3 regions of the Streptomyces sp. NPDC050504 genome follow, and region 3 is predicted to be linked to each of the others. Evidence: riboswitches for the same ligand, from Rfam matches in the RefSeq annotation. Region 3 holds a riboswitch; each other region holds the start of a gene.
The links. Region 3 has a riboswitch for cyclic di-AMP ahead of ACIBNE_RS11435 (M23 family metallopeptidase). Riboswitches for the same ligand answer to the same signal wherever they lie in the genome.

Region 1 (5,503 bases), on a different contig from region 3:
CCGGGGACGTAACCGGCCTGCTTGATGGCCTCCAGGATGAGGTCGAGCGCGGCGCGGTTGGAGTCCAGGTTCGGGGCGAAGCCGCCCTCGTCGCCGAGGCCGGTGGACAGGCCCTTGCCCTTCAGTACCTTCTTGAGGGTGTGGTAGACCTCGGTGCCCCAGCGCAGCGCCTCGGAGAAGGACTCCGCGCCGATCGGGGCGATCATGAACTCCTGGATGTCGACGTTGGAGTCCGCGTGGGACCCGCCGTTCAGGATGTTCATCATCGGGACGGGCAGCAGGTGCGCGTTCGGGCCGCCCAGGTAGCGGAACAGCGGGAGGTCGCTGGCCTCGGAGGCGGCGTGCGCCACGGCGAGGGAGACGCCGAGGATGGCGTTGGCGCCCAGCGAGCCCTTGTTGTCGGTGGCGTCCAGGTCGAACATGGCCTGGTCGATCAGGCGCTGCTCGGTGGCGTCGTAGCCGACGAGCTCCGGGCCGATCTGCTCGATGACGGCGAGGACGGCCTTCTCGACACCCTTGCCCTGGTAGCGGTTGGGGTCGCCGTCACGAAGCTCGATGGCCTCGAAGGCGCCCGTGGAGGCGCCGGACGGGACGGCGGCACGACCGGTGCTGCCGTCGTCGAGGCCGACCTCGACCTCGACCGTGGGGTTGCCTCGGGAGTCCAGGATTTCCCGGGCTACGACGACGTCGATGGACGGCACGAGCATCTCCTTCTGGGATGTGACGCTTGAAGTGCAGGGTCTCTTTGGCCTTGCGACAAGAGCCTAACCGGCTCCGGGGCATCGGCCAGCCGGTGCCCGGGTCCTGGGATGAAAACGGTGCCGAATGGGCCTGTCCCGGGACAAACGTCACACCTTGTACCGATGGGTAACCGAGGACGCCCCGGGCAGCGGAAGACCCCGGCCCGGCGCGCTCGGGGGAAGGCGCGCCGGGGCCGGGGTCGCTCCGGAGGGGTCAGCGGAGGTGGAGCTGCTGACCCACGTAGATGACGTCCGCGTCGCGGACGACGTCCTTGTTCAGGTCGAAGAGGGCCTTCCAGCCGCCCTTCACCCCGTGCGCCTTGGCGATCTTGCTGAGCGTGTCGCCCGGCTTCACCTTGTACTCGCCGTCGCCCTTGAGCACCTTCGTCGGCGCGGACGGGCGCACCGAGCGGTCCGAGCGCTGCTCGGACTTCTGGGAGCGCTGCTGCGTCTGCTGCTTCTGCGGCTGCGACTTCTGCTGGGTGGACTGCTGGCGCTGCTGCTTCTGCGGCTGCTGGCGCTGCTCGGAGGAGCCGCCGCCGTCGTACGAGGCGCGCGACAGGCCGACGCCGCAGCTCGGCCACGCACCCTTGCCCTGGCCCGCGAGGACCTTCTCGGCGATGCGGATCTGCTGGGACTTCGACGCCTGGTGGGCGTTGGGCGCGTACGCCGTGCCGCCGTACGCGGCCCAGGTGGACGGCGAGAACTGCAGGCCGCCGTAGTAGCCGTTGCCGGTGTTGATCGACCAGTTGCCGCCGGACTCGCACTGTGCGACGCGGTCCCACTCGGCGGAGGTGGCGGCCGACGCCGAGCCCGCGGCCATCAGCGGGGCGGCGACGGCGGCACCGGTGACGCCGGCCAGCGTGGCGACGCGGACGGCCTTGGAGGGACGACGGTGCTTGCCCTTGGACTTACGCAGCATGAGAGTGCTCCTCACCGACGCCGACGAGGTGAGCTGTCGGGTTCGGGCCGATGAAGAATTGCCCGGCCGCGCGACCTAGCGCGCGGCTTCACCCCAAGCCGGTCCACCCTCAACGGGCGGGGCCGGCGCTTACCTTGGGTCCCCCGCTCCTGCCTACGGCGCATGACGCGTCGACTGTTCCCTCCGACCGGCGGCAGGATTTGGCGTACCGGTCGACGGGGCCCGCAGTGGCGAGCGGTTAAGACCGTAATCACATGAGTCCCCGATGTTCAAAGAGGAACATCGGGGACTTAACACCCCTACTTGCCCTCGGGGAACTCCCGTTTCCGCAGGTGAGGGGCGATGCGGACGGAGCCGCCGGGCGGGACGCGCCAGTTGGGGCGGAGAGACTCATGTCTCACTTGCGCGAACTGGGACATTCCCGGTTATTTCTTGGCGGCTTCCTTGCCCAATTCCAGGTTCTGGCCAGGGAGGATGAGGTCCGGATCGGTTCCGAGCTCGGCGCGGTTCGCCTCGTACAGCGCGGGCCAGCCGCCGGGCACCCGGTGCTCGTCCGCGATGCTCCAGAGGTTGTCGCCGGGGCGCACGGTGTACTCGCCGTCGGCGGGCGCCGGGGCCTCCCCGCCCGACCCCGCGTCAGGTGCCGAGCCGTCACCCTCGCCCGGCACGGACGTTACGGGCGGAATGTCCGTCGCATCCGGATTGGTCGGCGCGGCCGAGTCCTTCGGGGCTGCGGGCGTCGTGGGCGCCGCGTGACGGCCCGACGAGCCCCGGGAGGCCTTGGGGTCCGTGGAGCGCCCGTCCTGCGCCGCGTCGGGCGCCGCGGGCGGCTCCTCCGGGCTCGGACTGCCCCGGTGCTTGCCAGCGGCCGGTTCGTCGGCGGGGGCCGCGGGCGGCTCGGCGGCCTTCGAGCCGGTCGGCTTCGGCGCCTCGCCCGGCTTCGCCGGTGCCTCCTCGGACCGCTCGGCGGGCTTGGCGGGCGTCGTCGGGGCCGGGGTCGCGCCGGGGTCCACCCCGGGGTCCGTGCGGTCGCCCTTCTTCAGCCCCGAGATGACCGCGCAGCCGGGCCACGCCATCGGGCCCTCGGCGGCCACCACCTTCTCGGCGACCGCGATCTGCTGCGAGCGGCTGGCGAGGTCGGGGCGCTCGGCGTACGCCGTGCCGCCGTACTTCGCCCAGGTCGCCTGGGAGAACTGGAGCCCTCCGTAGAGGCCGTTGCCGAAGTCGGCGCTCCAGGCGCCTCCGCTCTCGCACTCGGCGACCCTGTTCCAGGTGTCGGCGTCCGCCGCGTTCGCGCCGGACGCGCCGAGCAGCGGAATGGCGATGGCTGAGCCCGTGACCCCGGCCGCGACGACTATGGCGGGGGCTTGTCGGGGGCGACGGTGTTTACCGTTCCCGGAGCGCATGCGGTTGGCCTTTCGCGTGACGGATGAGCCGAACGGCGAACGTAGCGGCATTCGAACTCCTGTCACAAGTCGATGCAGCCGGGATAACGCGAAAGTCACAGAAGTGACGGACCGTCACTTCTGAGGCGGCGTGAACTCCACCGGGAGCGTCCGCAGTCCGCGCATGATGAGGCCGCCGCGCCACCGCAGATCGGCCGGATCCACCGCGAGCCGCAGGTCGGGAAGGCGCCCCAGGAGCGTCGCGAGCGCGGTCTGGCCTTCGAGGCGGGCGAGCGGGGCGCCCAGGCAGTAGTGGATGCCGTGCCCGTACCCCAGGTGCTGGTTGTCGCGCCGCGCGAGGTCCAGCGCGTCCGGGTCGGGGAAGCGCTCAGGGTCGCGGTCGGCGGCGGCGAGCACGACGAGCACGGGGTCGCCCGCGGCGATCTCCGCGCCCCCGAGCGTCAGCGCCTCGGTGGCGAACCGCCAGGTCGCCAGCTCCACCGGGCCGTCGTAGCGCAGCAGTTCCTCGACGCCGGTGGCGAGCAGGTCGCTCTCGCCGCGCGCGAGGGAGTCCTGGAGGAGGGCGCGCTGCTCCGGGTTGCGCAGCAGGGCGTAGACGCCGTTGCCGATCAGGTTGATGGTCGTCTCGAAGCCGGCGAACAGGATCACGAAGGCCATCGCGGCGGCCTCGTTCTCGGTGAGGTGCTCGCCGTGGTCGGACGCGCGGATGAGGTCCGAGATCAGGTCGTCGCCGAGGGCCGCCCGCTTCTTGTGGATCAGTTCGGCGAGGTACGCGCGGATCTTCTTGACGGAACGGGCGACGCCGCCGCGCGGGCCTCCGGCGTGCCGGATCATCATGCCCGCCCAGTCGCGGAAGTCGTCCTGGTCCTCGCGCGGGACGCCCAGCAGGTCGCAGATCGCGTAGATGGGGAGCGGGAACGCGAAGTCGTGGATGAGGTCGGCCTCGCCCTTCGCCTCGAAGGCGTCGATCAGGCGGTCGGCCAACTCCTGCACGCGGGGCTCGAATTCCGCGACGGTACGGGGCGTGAACGCCTTCGAGACGAGGCGGCGCAGCCGGGTGTGGTCCGGCGGGTCGATGTTCAGCAGGTGCGTCATCAGACCGGCGCCGCGCTCCCCCGGGATGCCCGTCTTGCCCCGGGCGTGCGAGGGCTCGTCGTGGTGGGCCGGGTTCTTGGAGAGCCGCTGGTCCGCGAGGGCCTGGCGGGCGTCCGCGTAACGGGTCACGAGCCAGGCGTCGACGCCGCTGGGGAGGGTGGTGCGGTGCACCGGGGAGTGTTGGCGGAGCCAGGCGTACGCGGGGTAGGGGTCGGTGGCGAACTCCCAGGTGAAGAGTTCCGGGGCGGGGGACGGATGGTTCTCGGACACGCTCTTGACCGTATCCGGCGGAGGAGGGGTACCGCCCCTTGCGGGTGCCGTTGCCCGTACGCGCGGCGTGTGCCCCACCCTCGCGCAGTTCCCCGCGCCCCTGAAGGGGCGCGGGGACCCCCGGGAACCGACCCGTACCCCCTACTCCGCCGCTCTGATCGCGTCCCGGTAGGCCCGCGCGGCGGCCCTCAGCGCCGCCTCCGGGTCCGTGCCCTCCGCCTCCGCCCCCGCCGCCAGGCGCAGCAGGGCGTACCCCACCCCTTCGCCCTCGGGAAGCGGGACCTCAAGGCCCGCTGTCCGCGCCCGCCCCGCGAGCTTCGCGGCCAGGGCGAGCCCCGGCTGGGCCAGCGGCACCCCGTCCGTCACCGAATCCCGCTGCTTCTCGATCGCCTTCGTCCGCAGCCAGTGCGCCTTCACGTCCTCCGGCGTCCGCGCGGTCTCGTCGCCGAAGACGTGCGGATGCCGGTGGATCAGCTTCTCCACGATCGTCGCCGCGACGTCGTCCACGGAGAACGGCTCCTCCGCGTGCTCCTGCGCGATCCTGGCGTGGAAGACGACCTGGAGCAGGACGTCGCCCAGCTCCTCCCGCAGCGACTCCCGGTCCCCCTCCTCGATCGCCTCGACGAGTTCGTACGCCTCCTCGATCCCGTACTTCGCGAGGTCCTTGTGGGTGCGCTGGGAGGACCAGGGGCAGGCCTCCCTGATGCGGTCCATGACCTCCACGAGGTCGAGCAGCCGCGCGCCCGGCAGGTCGTACGAGCCGGGCAAGAGCTCCAGTTCGGGCATCCGCTCGCGGCCCGAGCCCGCGAGCCGCGCCAGGCCGTCCGTGAGGGCCCGGTCGCCCTCGCCGCCGACGAGGACGACGACGGTCCGGTCGTCGCCCGCCGCGTCCACCAGCTCCCGCGCACCGGGCGCCGCGACCTCGACCGCGACGCCCGCCTCCACGAGGTACGGCAGCTGCGGGTGCTCCGCGTCCGCGCACAGCACGAGGTCCGCCGCGCGCAGCGTCCGCCAGGCCGGCCAGGACAGCAGTCCGGGCGCGACCCGGTGGCTGGAGGTGAGCAGGACGA
Region 2 (5,503 bases), on a different contig from region 3:
CCGAGTACGCGGCGCGCTTCGGGCGTCCGCCCGCCGAGGACTTCCCGGCCGAGCTGGCCCGGTTCGCCGCGCTCGGCTGGCTGGACGGGGCCGCGCCCGACGGGCTGCTGCGGCTGAGCCCGGAGGGCCTGGCGCACTCCGACGCGCTCGGCCCGATGCTCTTCTCCCCCGCCGTGCGCGCCGCCATGGCCGCGTACGAGAGGAAGTGAGGCCCGCGTGGACCTGACCGTTCTCTACCGGGGGCCGCTGGCCTCCTGCGACTACGACTGTCCGTACTGCCCGTTCGCCAAGCGGCGCGACAGCCGCGAGCAGTTGCGCGCCGACCGGGCCGCGCTGGAGCGGTTCGCGGGCTGGGCGGCCGAGCAGACGGACGACCGGCTGTCGGTGCTGTTCACCCCGTGGGGCGAGGGCCTGGTGCGCTCCTGGTACCGGCGCGCGCTGGCCGAGCTCTCGCGGCTGCCGCACGTCCGCCGGGTGGCCATCCAGACGAACCTCAGCTGCCGCACGGACTGGCTCGCGGACGCCGATCCAGAGACGGTCGCGCTGTGGTGCACGTACCACCCGGGTCAGACGCCGTACGACAGGTTCCTGGCGAAGTGCCGCGACCTCGCCGCGCGCGGGATCCGGTTCAGCGTCGGCGTCGTCGGCCTCGCCGAGCACCTGGAGCACGCCCGCCGACTGCGCGCGGACCTCCCGGCGCACGTCTACCTGTGGGTCAACGCCGCCGAAGGCCACACCTACACAGACGCGGAGGCCGAGGTCTGGACCGGGATCGACCCGCTGTTCCCCTACAGCCGCGTTCCGCACCGCTCGGCGGGGCTGCCGTGCCGCACCGGCGAGTCCGTCGTCTCGGTGGACGGCGACGGCACGGTGCGGCGCTGCCACTTCGTCCGGGCGGAGCTGGGCAACCTCTACGACGGGTCGTACCGCGCCGCGCTGCGGCCGCGCGCCTGCCCGCTGGCCGTCTGCGACTGCCACATCGGGTACGTCCACCTGGAGTCGCTGCCGCTGTACGACGCGTTCGCGGGCGGGGTCCTGGAGCGGATACCGACGGCGGGGGCGAGAGGGGCGGGGGCGGGGGCAGCCGTCCGGCTGCCCGACCCGTCCGTCAGACGCGCGGCTCGATCAGCGACTTGAGTTCGTACGGGTCGACGTCGCCCTTGGCCTCGACGTGGTCGCCCGAGGACTCGCCGCGCAGCCGTCGCCCGATCCACGGCACCAGGTACTCGCGCGCCCAGTGGATGTCGTCGCGCCGCACTTCGAGGGTGCCGCGCGGCGGCAGCGGGGGCCACTCCTGGTCGGGGTCGGCCGGGACCTCCAGGCCGAGCACCTGTCCCGCGCGCAGCGCGACCCGGGTGTGGCCCTCGGCCGAGAGGTGCAGCCGGTCGTCGTCCCAGGCGCGCCGGTCCTGGACGGACTTGAGGGACCACAGGTCGAGCACCGGGCAGCCGTAGCGGTCCGCGATGGCCCGCACGTGGCCGTTGTACGTGGCGATCTTGCCGCGCAGATGGCGCAGCAGGGCCACGCCCCGGGTGTCGAAGCCGGTGGTCACCATGACCGTGCCGACCGAGGAGGCCAGGTCGGCGACGGCACGCTCGAAGCGCTCGGCGACCTCGTCCGGGTCGGTGCCGGGGCGGATGATGTCGTTGCCGCCCGCGCAGAAGGTCACCAGGTCGGGGGCGAGTTCCTTGGCGCGCGGGACCTGTTCCTCGACGATCTGGTCGAGGAGCCTGCCGCGGACGGCAAGGTTGGCGTAGTGGAAGGCGTGTTCGGGGAGCTGGTCGGCGAGGAGGACGGCGAGCCGGTCGGCCCAGCCGACGAAGGTTCCGTCGGGGCCGGGGTCTCCGACGCCCTCGGTGAAGCTGTCGCCGACAGCCGCGTACGACCCGATGGCGCCACTGTTATTGAATCTCGAATCGTCTGCCACAAACGAACATCCTGCCTGTCCGATTGTGACTTACGCGACCGTAATAAGGGGTTGACGTGGGGTGACATAGCCCACCCGGTCAGTTTTTGGTAAAGCCGGAATAAGCGCGAATGCGCGCGGCGCCCCCGCCCCCGCCCCTGCCCGGGGAGGGGCGGGGGCGGGACGGGGGCGCCGCGCGGACCGCGAGGTGCCCGGCCGGGCGCTCCGAGGGGCCGGCGGGTCAGAGCGAGACGCCGTGGCTCCGGAGGTAGGAGACCGGGTCGATGTCCGAGCCGTAGCCGGGGCCGGTGCGGATCTCGAAGTGGAGGTGCGGTCCGGTGGAGTTTCCGGTGGAGCCCGAGTAGCCGATCCGGTCGCCGCCGTCGACGTCCTGCCCGGAGGAGACGCCGAGCGAGGACAGGTGCGCGTACTGGGAGTAGGTGCCGTCCGTGTGGCGGATGACGACCTCGTTGCCGTACGCGCCGGACCAGCCGGCCGAGACGACGGTGCCCGCGCCCACGGCCCTGACGGTGGTGCCGGACGAGGCCGCGAAGTCCACGCCCGTGTGGTAGCCGCTGGACCAGCTGGAGCCCGACGCGCGGTACTGGGTGGTGACGTTGGCGCCGGAGACGGGGGTGGTGAAGCCGCCGCCGCTGACGCGCCCGGAACCGCCGGACTCCCGGCCGCGCTCCTCGCCGGAGGACGAGCCCCGGTCGTTCGACGAACCGCGGTCGCCGGAGGACTCCGACGAGCCCTGGTCGCCCGAGGAGTACGACGCCTTCGGCACCTGCTCCTTGTGCGAGCGCTCGGCGCGCGGCGCGGCCTCGCGGGACTCCGCCGCCGCGCCGCCCTTCGCCTTGCCGCCGAGGGTCAGCTTCATGCCGGGCAGGATGAACCCGGGGTCGTCGCCGACGGTCGCGCGGTTGTCCGCGTACAGCTTCTGCCAGCCGCCCGCCAGGCGGTGCTCGTCGGCGATCTTCGAGAGGTGGTCGCCGGTCCGCACGGAGTAGGTGGTGGTGGCCGGCGCCGCCTGCGCGGGCGCGGCCTGCGGCGCGGCCTTGACCGCGACCTGGACGGAGGCATGGGCGGAGGTCTGGGCGGAAGCGGCGACGGACGCGGCGGGAGCGGCGGCGGGCGCCGCCTTCTGAGCGGCGTTCGCGCCGGTGGCGGCGAACAGCGGCAGCGCCAGTGCGGCGCCGCCGGTCCCTGCGACGACCATGCCGCGGGAGACGGGATTCGACTTCGGACGGCGGTGCTTACCCTTCGCGGGCATGGCGAATTCCTCTCCGGCGCCTGCGAGGTGAGCTGTCGGGTTCGGGCTGGAGATGCCCGGCCGCGCTGCTGCGCGGCTTCACCCCGAGCCGAGGTGTCTCGGCGTACTGCCTGGGTCCCCCGCTCCTGCCACACGTGGATGGGTGCGGATTCCGGGAGGTGGCAGGATTCGGCGGTCCACCCGGATTGACGGTGACCGTAATCGACCCGGCTCCACCGGAACAAGCCACTCGGGAAACACGAGAATCCATGCCTCTTGATCGGCATGGATTCTCGTCACCCTCTGTCGAATACGGGCGTCCAATTCCCGGATTCGGAAAGGAATTTACTTCTGTACGTCGCGACGCACGGTCACGCCTATGATCCAGCTCACGGCCCCGGAGACATGCGTGCGCATTCTCCTAATCCGGACATCCCGCCCGGCGCGGAGGCCTCTTCAGCCGTACTCGGCCCTCCTCAGCCGTACGCAGCCCTCCTCGGCCCTCCTCAGTTTTCCTCCCTCCGCCGCCGCAGGAACTCCGCGGCCGCCTTCCTGCCCTCGTCGACCACGGCCTCCCGCCCCTCGTCCCCGAGCTGGAAGTCCGTGATGCCGACCCCGGCGCACTGCACCGTGATCGTCCTGTCGCGCACGCCCGGCCGCTCCAGCTGCGTCTGGTCGCGGCCCACCAGTGCGGTCGCCACCACCTGCTGCACCAGCTTCAGCGGCGGCGACATCACCACGGCCAGCGCGGGGAAGAGCTCGGCGATCCCCGCGGGCAGGTCCGGCAGGATCCGTACGCCGAAGGTGGGCCAGCGCGCCTCCTCGCCGTCCGTACGGTCGAAGATCTCCACCGCGAAGTTGGACAGCACGCCGCCGTCGACGATGACGGACTCCTCGCCCGTGGCCCGGTCGGTCAGCGTGCAGGGCTGGAAGTAGAACGGGATGGACAGCGAGCAGCGCACCGCTTCCGCGACCGACTGCTCGTCCGGGTCCAGGCCGTAGCGCCGGTAGTCCCAGGGCAGCCGCAGCAGCCGCCCGTGGGTGACGTCGGTGACCATCACGACCAGCTTGTAGCGCTGGTCGAGCGGCAGGTCGGCCGATGCGCCCGGGTCGTCGTACCGCAGGTCGCCGAAGGTCTCCACGCCGAGGTCGGCCAGCTCCTCGGTCAGCCACTCCTTGATCCACTCGCCCCGGTAGGCACCGCGCCCGGTGAGCAGCGACACGCCCTCGCTGAGCAGCGGTATCCCGGGCGGCGCCCGGTCGGGGATCCGGGCCAGGTCCAGCCTGTCCATGATCGCCCGCAGCTCCTTGGCGCCGACGCCCGCGGCGACGAAGGCCGCCGCGATGGCGCCCACCGAGGTCCCGGCGGCGCGCGGGAAGCTGTAGCCGTCCTCCAGGAGGCTGATCACCGCTCCCGCCGAGCCGAGTCCCCGGACGCCGCCGCCCTCCAGTACGAGATCCGCGCGGTCTCCCGCAGTCATCCGCTCTCCTCCCGCCTCTCCTGTCCCGCCGCTCCGTTCCCGGCCGGCGGGCCCGCTGCCGACGGGCCCGCTGCCGACGGGCTCACTCCCGGCCCGCGACGTTCCAGGGCACGAAGGCGTTCGTCTTGCCCGCGAGCGCGGCGCGCAGTTCGGGGTGGTGCCGCAGCAGCACGGTCACCATCGTGTTGTCGTCGATCCAGTCGAGTCCGGCCTTCGAATACACCTCGGGGGTGTAGTGGTCGGTGAAGAACCGGTCGCTGTTGAGCCTGCGCGACGCCATCAGGATGAAGATGCGGAACGCGGTGTCGCTGAAGGCGAAGCCGCGCGGCAGCTTCTCGGCGAACATGCCGACGGTGAGGTCGACCTTCTCCACGTCGCCGCCGTAGAGCCGCTTGATCTCCTTGGCCCATTCGGGGTTGTCGGTCAGCTCGTCGAAGGTCGCCGCGGGCTTCAGCCGCAGCAGCCGGCGGAATTCGTTGTAGCGGGGCACGCCGAGTTCGCGCGAGCGCAGGATGTCGGTGGCCGCCAGGTCCTGGAGGTGGCCGTCGGGGCGCTCGTACTCCTGGAGGAACTTCGGGAAGTTGTGCATCGTGACGAGCCCGGGGTGCAGCGTGCCGAAGCTGTAGAGCAGGTCGGTCGTGGAGATGCTCTCCAGGACCTTCAGCGCCTCGGGTCCCGCGATGTCGCGGAACGAACAGTCGCGCAGCGTCTCGTTGTCGCTCGCGCCGCGCAGCTTCCAGTCGTCGCGCACCAGCGGGTGCATGCGGTAGACCGCGACGAACTCCTCGGTGAGCGCGTACGGGATGCCGTAGTGGTCGTGCTTCGCGCCGGGGATGCCGCTGACGACCTCGCTGTCGCTGATCC
Region 3 (5,503 bases):
CACGATCGCGGCACAGACGTCCGGCAACGTGCGTATCGAGTCCTGCTGCGAGTGTCTGTGCCAGCTGTGGCCCGGGTGAAGCCAAGAGATGTACCGACCTGGCAGCGCCCCCAGCGCGCCTGTCTGCGCCCTCCCCCGCCAGGTAGTCGCGCAGTACGGTCCGCGAGCATGAGGGGGATTCGCACCTATTGGGGATTCGTGGCTCTTGCCGCGTTGATCGTTGCGTGGGGCAACAGCGACTCGGTGCCACTGATTGCGACTCTGTCGCTCGCCGTTACGGCCTATGCGCTCTTTCAGGTTCCCGTGTGGTGCGGAGCTGTGAATCGAGACGGTCGCACCTACTGCCGGAAGAACGCGTCAGGCATTTTGATGGGGTGCAGCCTGCGTCAGCACCGCTGGCAGAAGATGAAGATGATCGTGCTGCGCAGCAAGGTGGGGGATGTCTCCAGGGCCGTGTTCCCTACGGCCAAGGAAAAGTTCGCTGCGTTCCTGGCTGTGGGTGGGTTAGCTTCCGCAGTCGCAGCGGTCATCGTCCCGGTGATCACTGGGTAGGGCCGAGGCGGATCACGGTAACGGCCCATCCGCCCATGTCAGCACCGTCAAAGTGCGGGAGCGATGCGGGAGCGGACTCCCTTGGATCACCCCCTCGCGGACTCCCCGAGACCACCCCACCTGGACGAGGTACAGCCTCTGACCTGCGCAGGAGTCCGCGAGCGGGATCAAGATCCTCCGAGCTGGACGATCTCCTTTCGACTTTTAATCCGTTGGTTGTCGGTTCGAGTCCGACATGGCCTACCGACCGGAGGGTCGTCACCGACCCTCCGAACCGCACGCACCGCGGCCCGACCGGGACTTCCCGGTCGGGCCGCGGTGCGTTGCCCCGGCGCGGGGTGCTCGCGAGCCCGGTGCGCGCCCATGAGTTCTGACGGGTGCCTGCTGGGCGTCTGACGGGTGCCCGGCGGGTGCCTAGCGGGCGCCCAGCAGGTGCCCGGTGGGTCCCTTTCGGACCCGTCCCGCGCCACCCCGCCGAAACGTGGTTTTGATCTTGCTCCGGATGGCGTAAGGTTGTGTTCACCGACGCGGGGTGGAGCAGCTCGGTAGCTCGCTGGGCTCATAACCCAGAGGTCGCAGGTTCAAATCCTGTCCCCGCTACTGAAGACGAAAGCCCGGATTCCCAGGAATCCGGGCCTTCGTCGTGTCCGTCCCCCGGTTGGCCGACGCGGGCTCGCCGTACGGCGCTCCTGCGGACAGCCTGGACGGGGCGCGGTACCGTCCGCGGCCGTGCGCGGAGCGAGCGGGAGATCACCGGTGGGGCAGAGCGAACGGAGCGGCGAGGAGAAGAGCACCGGAAGGCTCCGGCGGTTCGTGCGGGTGCTGCCCGCCCTGATGATCGTCATCGGGTACCTCTTCGACTCGCTCACCCCTCCCGCGTACACCGCGTCCCCGATCTTCGCCGCCGCGCCCCTCGTCGCCGCCCCCTTCTTCTCGCTGCGCGTCACCGCGCTCACCGGCTTCGCCGCCGTGCTCGCCGTGTTCCTGCTCGACCTCGCCGACCACGGCTCCGGCCAGGTGCAGGCGATCACCGAACTGCTGACCGTCCTCACCGTCGCCGCGCTCGCGCTGCTCATCAACCGCGTCGTGCGCCGCAGCGGCGAGCGCCTCGCCTCCGCGCGCGTCATCGCCGAGACCGCGCAGCGCGCCGTGCTGCCCACGCCCGCGGAGCGCATCGGCGGGCTACAGGTCGCGGCGCGGTACGAGGCGGCGCAGGCGGACGCGTTCATCGGGGGCGACCTGTTCGCCGTGCAGGAGACGCCCCACGGGGTGCGGCTCGTCGTCGGGGACGTGCGCGGCAAGGGGCTCGGCGCGGTGGAGGCGGTCGCCGTCGTCATCGGCGCCTTCCGGGAGGCCGCCGAGCAGGAGAGCTCGCTGGAGGCCGTCGCCGGACGGCTGGAGCGGGCGCTCGCCCGCGAGGGCACGCGGCGGGACGGCCTCGACGCCTTCGAGGGGTTCACCACCGCCGTGCTCGCGGAGGTCCCGCGCGGCGAGGGGGTCGTACGGCTGGTCAACCGCGGCCACCCCGAGCCGCTGCTGCTGTACGCGGACGGGGCGGCCGAACTCCTCGAACCGGGCGAGCACGCGCTGCCGCTGGGCATGGGCGACCTGGGGACGTGGCCGGACCGCTCCGACGTGCGGCCGTTCCCCGCCGGCGCGACGCTGCTCTTCTACACCGACGGGCTCTCCGAGGCGCGGGACGCGGCCGGGGTCTTCTACGAGCCTGCCGCCCGCCTCGCCGGGCGGATCTTCCCCGGGCCCGAGGAGCTGCTCGACGCGCTCACCGACGACGTCCGGCTGCACACGGGCGGCGGGGGCTCGGACGACATGGCGCTGCTCGCGGTGGCGCGCCCGGGAGCGGGCCAGCCCGAGCGGCGCACGACCGTGAAGATCGTCAGCAACGGTACGTAGTCGAAGGGCACCGCTGCGCATAACATTTGACACAACGTCAGAAACCGACCTGTTGCCGGTGTGGATCGAGGGGCACTCAAATTGCCGGGTTTAGGGGTCCTTTGTAGCCATAAGTTCTGGCCGATCCGATGAACGATCAGTGGGAACAGCTTGGAATTCCGTTCGTGTGTCTATTAACGTTCGATAACGCAGCGCGGTCGTCCCAGCCGTCGCAAGAGACGGCGCCGCGCGCGAACGCCGAATTCCGCAAGGGAACCGGGGAACCAATCCTTGGGGTGAATCGGGTCGAACGTGACCCGTAGGAGACCTTCCTGCTCCGAACCCGTCAGCTAACCCGGTAGGCGTGAAGGAAGGAAAGGAGTGCGCCTCCGTGGCGTCCAACAGTCCTGCTCCCGAAGCTCCCTTCGCGACCGGTTTCTCCGGATCCGCCGGTCCGTCGGACGTTCCCGGGGGTGAGGACGAGCGCAGCTGGGGCGAGTGGAACCCGACCGCGGAATCGATTCGTCCGGTCCGCGGCAAGCACCGTGTCGCCAAGCAGCGCGGGCTCGCCCGCAGCTCCACCGTCCTCGGTGTCGGCGTCATCGCGGCCGTCGGCGCGGGCGGCATCGCCACCGCGCAGGACAAGCCCCCGGTCTCCATCACCCTTCCCGACCTGCCGGTCGTCGGCGCCCTCTTCGAGGAGGAGCCGGACGCCAAGACCGAGGCCGCCCAGGCCGCGGACGCCGCCCCCCTCTCCACCGCGGGCGTCACCACCGCCGAGGCGCAGCAGGGCAGCACCGACGCGGGCGAGGCGCTGCGCGCCAGGATCCTCCAGCAGGCCGAGCAGCAGCAGGCGAGCGCCGACGCGCAGGCCGGGGCCGCCGCGAAGGCGGCCGCGGAGAAGGCGGCCGCCGAGCAGGCCGCCAAGCAGCAGAGCGAGGCCGAGAAGAAGGCCGCCGAGGCGAAGCGCAAGGCCGAGGAGGCCGCCAAGGCCAAGGCCGAGGCGGAGCGCCTGGCGAAGCTCGCCGCGAGCTTCTCGCTGCCCCTCTCCTCGTACTCCATCACCGCCGTCTACGGCCAGTCCGGCTCCATGTGGTCCTCGGGCCAGCACACCGGCCTGGACTTCGCCGCCCCCAGAGGCACCCCGCTCAAGGCCGTCCACAGCGCCACGGTCAAGTCGGCCGGCTGGCACAACTCGTACGGCTACCTCACCGTCCTGGAGCTGGAGGACGGCACCGAGGTCTGGTACGCCCACCAGTCCTCGATCTCCGTCAGCGTCGGCCAGAAGGTCAGCACCGGCCAGGTCATCGGCAACGTCGGCGCGAGCGGCAACGTGACCGGCGAGCACCTGCACATGGAGGTGCACACGCCGGGCGGCGGCGGCATCGACCCGGGCGCGTGGCTGCGCTCCAAGGGCCTCACCTACTGAGGTCCCCCGCTCTTCCGAGCCACCGGCGGCTCTGGCGCTCACCCCCCGACGCCAGAGCCGCCGGTTCTTTCGTGCGGTGTGTACGGGTCGTGAAATCGCGCTCAGGACGGGCGCGCGCCGGAATAGCGCGGCTCCCGGGCGAGGTTGATCCGCTCATGACCACACTTCGCCGCCTCGGCGCCTCCGACCTCGCCGTCTTCCCGCTTGCCCTCGGCGCCAACGTCTTCGGCTGGACCGCGGACGAGGAGCAGTCGTTCGCGGTGCTCGACGCGTACGCCGCCGCGGGCGGCAACTTCATCGACACCGCCGACTCCTACTCCGCCTGGGTCGACGGCAACGAGGGCGGCGAGTCCGAGACCGTCATCGGCAACTGGCTGGCCTCGCGCGGCAACCGCGACGACGTCGTCATCGCCACGAAGGTCGGGGCGCACCCCGAGTACAAGGGGCTCGCGCCCGCGACGGTCAAGGGGGCGGTCGAGGAGTCGCTGCGGCGGCTGCGCACCGACCGCATCGACCTCTACTACACGCACTTCGACGACCCCGCCGTGCCGGTGGAGGAGATCGTGACGGCGCTCGACCAGCTGGTGCGCGAGGGCAAGGTGCGGGAGGTCGCCGCGTCGAACATCTCGCCGGAACGGCTCCGTGACTCGCTGGACTTCGCGGACCGCGAGGGCCTCGCCAAGTACGTGGCCCTCCAGCCGCACTACAACCTCGTGTCGCGCGACACCTACGAGGGGCGGCTCCAGGAGACCGCGTCCCGCGCGGGCCTCGCGGCGGTGCCCTACTACGCGCTCGCCGCGGGCTTCCTGACGGGCAAGTACCGGGAGGGCGCGCGGGTGGAGAGCGCGCGGGCCGCGGGGGCCGGCAAGCACCTGGAGACCGAGCGGGGGCGGCGGGTGCTCGCGGCGCTGGACGGGATCGCGCGGGAGCGGGGGGCCGCGGTGGCGAGCGTCGCGCTCGCGTGGCTGGCGGCGCGGCCGACGGTGGTCGCGCCGATCGCCTCGGCGAGGACGCCGGAGCAGCTGCCGGCGCTGCTCGCCGTCGCGGAGCTGGAACTGACGGAGGCGGAGGTCGGGGCGCTGAACAGGGCGTCCGCGTAAGGGGGCGGGTGCCCCGCTCCCGCGCAGTTACCCGCGACCCGTGCAGGGGCGCGGGGAACCGCGCGCTCCTTTGACGCTCCCGGGCTACGCGCGGTACGGGTTGTACCCGGCGTACGGGTAAGGCGCCCCCGGGTACGCCGCCCCGGGGTACGCCGCCCCCGGATGCGGCGCCCTCTGATGAGGCACGGGCGCCCCCATCCCGTACCCCTGCGCCGGTACCCACACCACCCGCCCGGTGACCCGCGCCGCATGGACCAGTGCGGGCCCCGCCACCCCCCGCCGCTCCCACAAGCACCGCAGCAGCTCCTGCTCGCGCGCGACGAACTCCGCCCCCGCCGCCCCCTGGTGCGCCCGGTGCCGCAGGAACGCCAGGGCCGTCGCGTACCCCTCGTACTCCGCGACCGTCCGCGCCGCCGCGGACCCCGTGCCCGCGGGGCCGTACGCCCGCCGCGCGTACTCCCGCGCCACGCGCCGCGCCCTCATCGACGACAGGGCCATCGGCTCCAGCGGCTGCAGCCACCCCGCCGCCGCG

Region 1: it holds a riboswitch for cyclic di-AMP, as region 3 does, so the genes downstream of both, ACIBNE_RS06455 (transglycosylase family protein) here and ACIBNE_RS11435 (M23 family metallopeptidase) in region 3, are expected to answer to the same signal.
Region 2: it holds a riboswitch for cyclic di-AMP, as region 3 does, so the genes downstream of both, ACIBNE_RS01830 (peptidoglycan DD-metalloendopeptidase family protein) here and ACIBNE_RS11435 (M23 family metallopeptidase) in region 3, are expected to answer to the same signal.

The regions. Positions count from the first base shown of each region.
Region 1 is NZ_JBITHO010000002.1:112,038-117,540, forward strand. Features, by position in the region: gene eno (phosphopyruvate hydratase) at 1-707, opposite strand, end outside; gene ACIBNE_RS06455 (transglycosylase family protein) at 955-1,662, opposite strand; cyclic di-AMP (ydaO/yuaA leader) riboswitch at 1,666-1,833, opposite strand; gene ACIBNE_RS06460 (transglycosylase family protein) at 2,088-3,068, opposite strand; gene ACIBNE_RS06465 (cytochrome P450) at 3,183-4,433, opposite strand; gene ACIBNE_RS06470 (nucleoside triphosphate pyrophosphohydrolase) at 4,575-5,503, opposite strand, start outside.
Region 2 is NZ_JBITHO010000001.1:421,902-427,404, reverse strand. Features, by position in the region: gene ACIBNE_RS01845 (STM4012 family radical SAM protein) at 1-209, shown strand, start outside; gene ACIBNE_RS01840 (STM4011 family radical SAM protein) at 217-1,137, shown strand; gene ACIBNE_RS01835 (SGNH/GDSL hydrolase family protein) at 1,109-1,927, opposite strand; gene ACIBNE_RS01830 (peptidoglycan DD-metalloendopeptidase family protein) at 2,148-3,179, opposite strand; cyclic di-AMP (ydaO/yuaA leader) riboswitch at 3,184-3,363, opposite strand; gene ACIBNE_RS01825 (patatin-like phospholipase family protein) at 3,665-4,639, opposite strand; gene ACIBNE_RS01820 (peroxidase family protein) at 4,722-5,503, opposite strand, start outside.
Region 3 is NZ_JBITHO010000003.1:20,706-26,208, reverse strand. Features, by position in the region: gene ACIBNE_RS11450 (hypothetical protein) at 169-552, shown strand; tRNA gene ACIBNE_RS11445 (tRNA-Met) at 1,079-1,152, shown strand; gene ACIBNE_RS11440 (PP2C family protein-serine/threonine phosphatase) at 1,309-2,463, shown strand; cyclic di-AMP (ydaO/yuaA leader) riboswitch at 2,689-2,822, shown strand; gene ACIBNE_RS11435 (M23 family metallopeptidase) at 2,834-3,871, shown strand; gene ACIBNE_RS11430 (aldo/keto reductase) at 4,027-4,971, shown strand; gene ACIBNE_RS11425 (PrsW family intramembrane metalloprotease) at 5,056-5,503, opposite strand, start outside.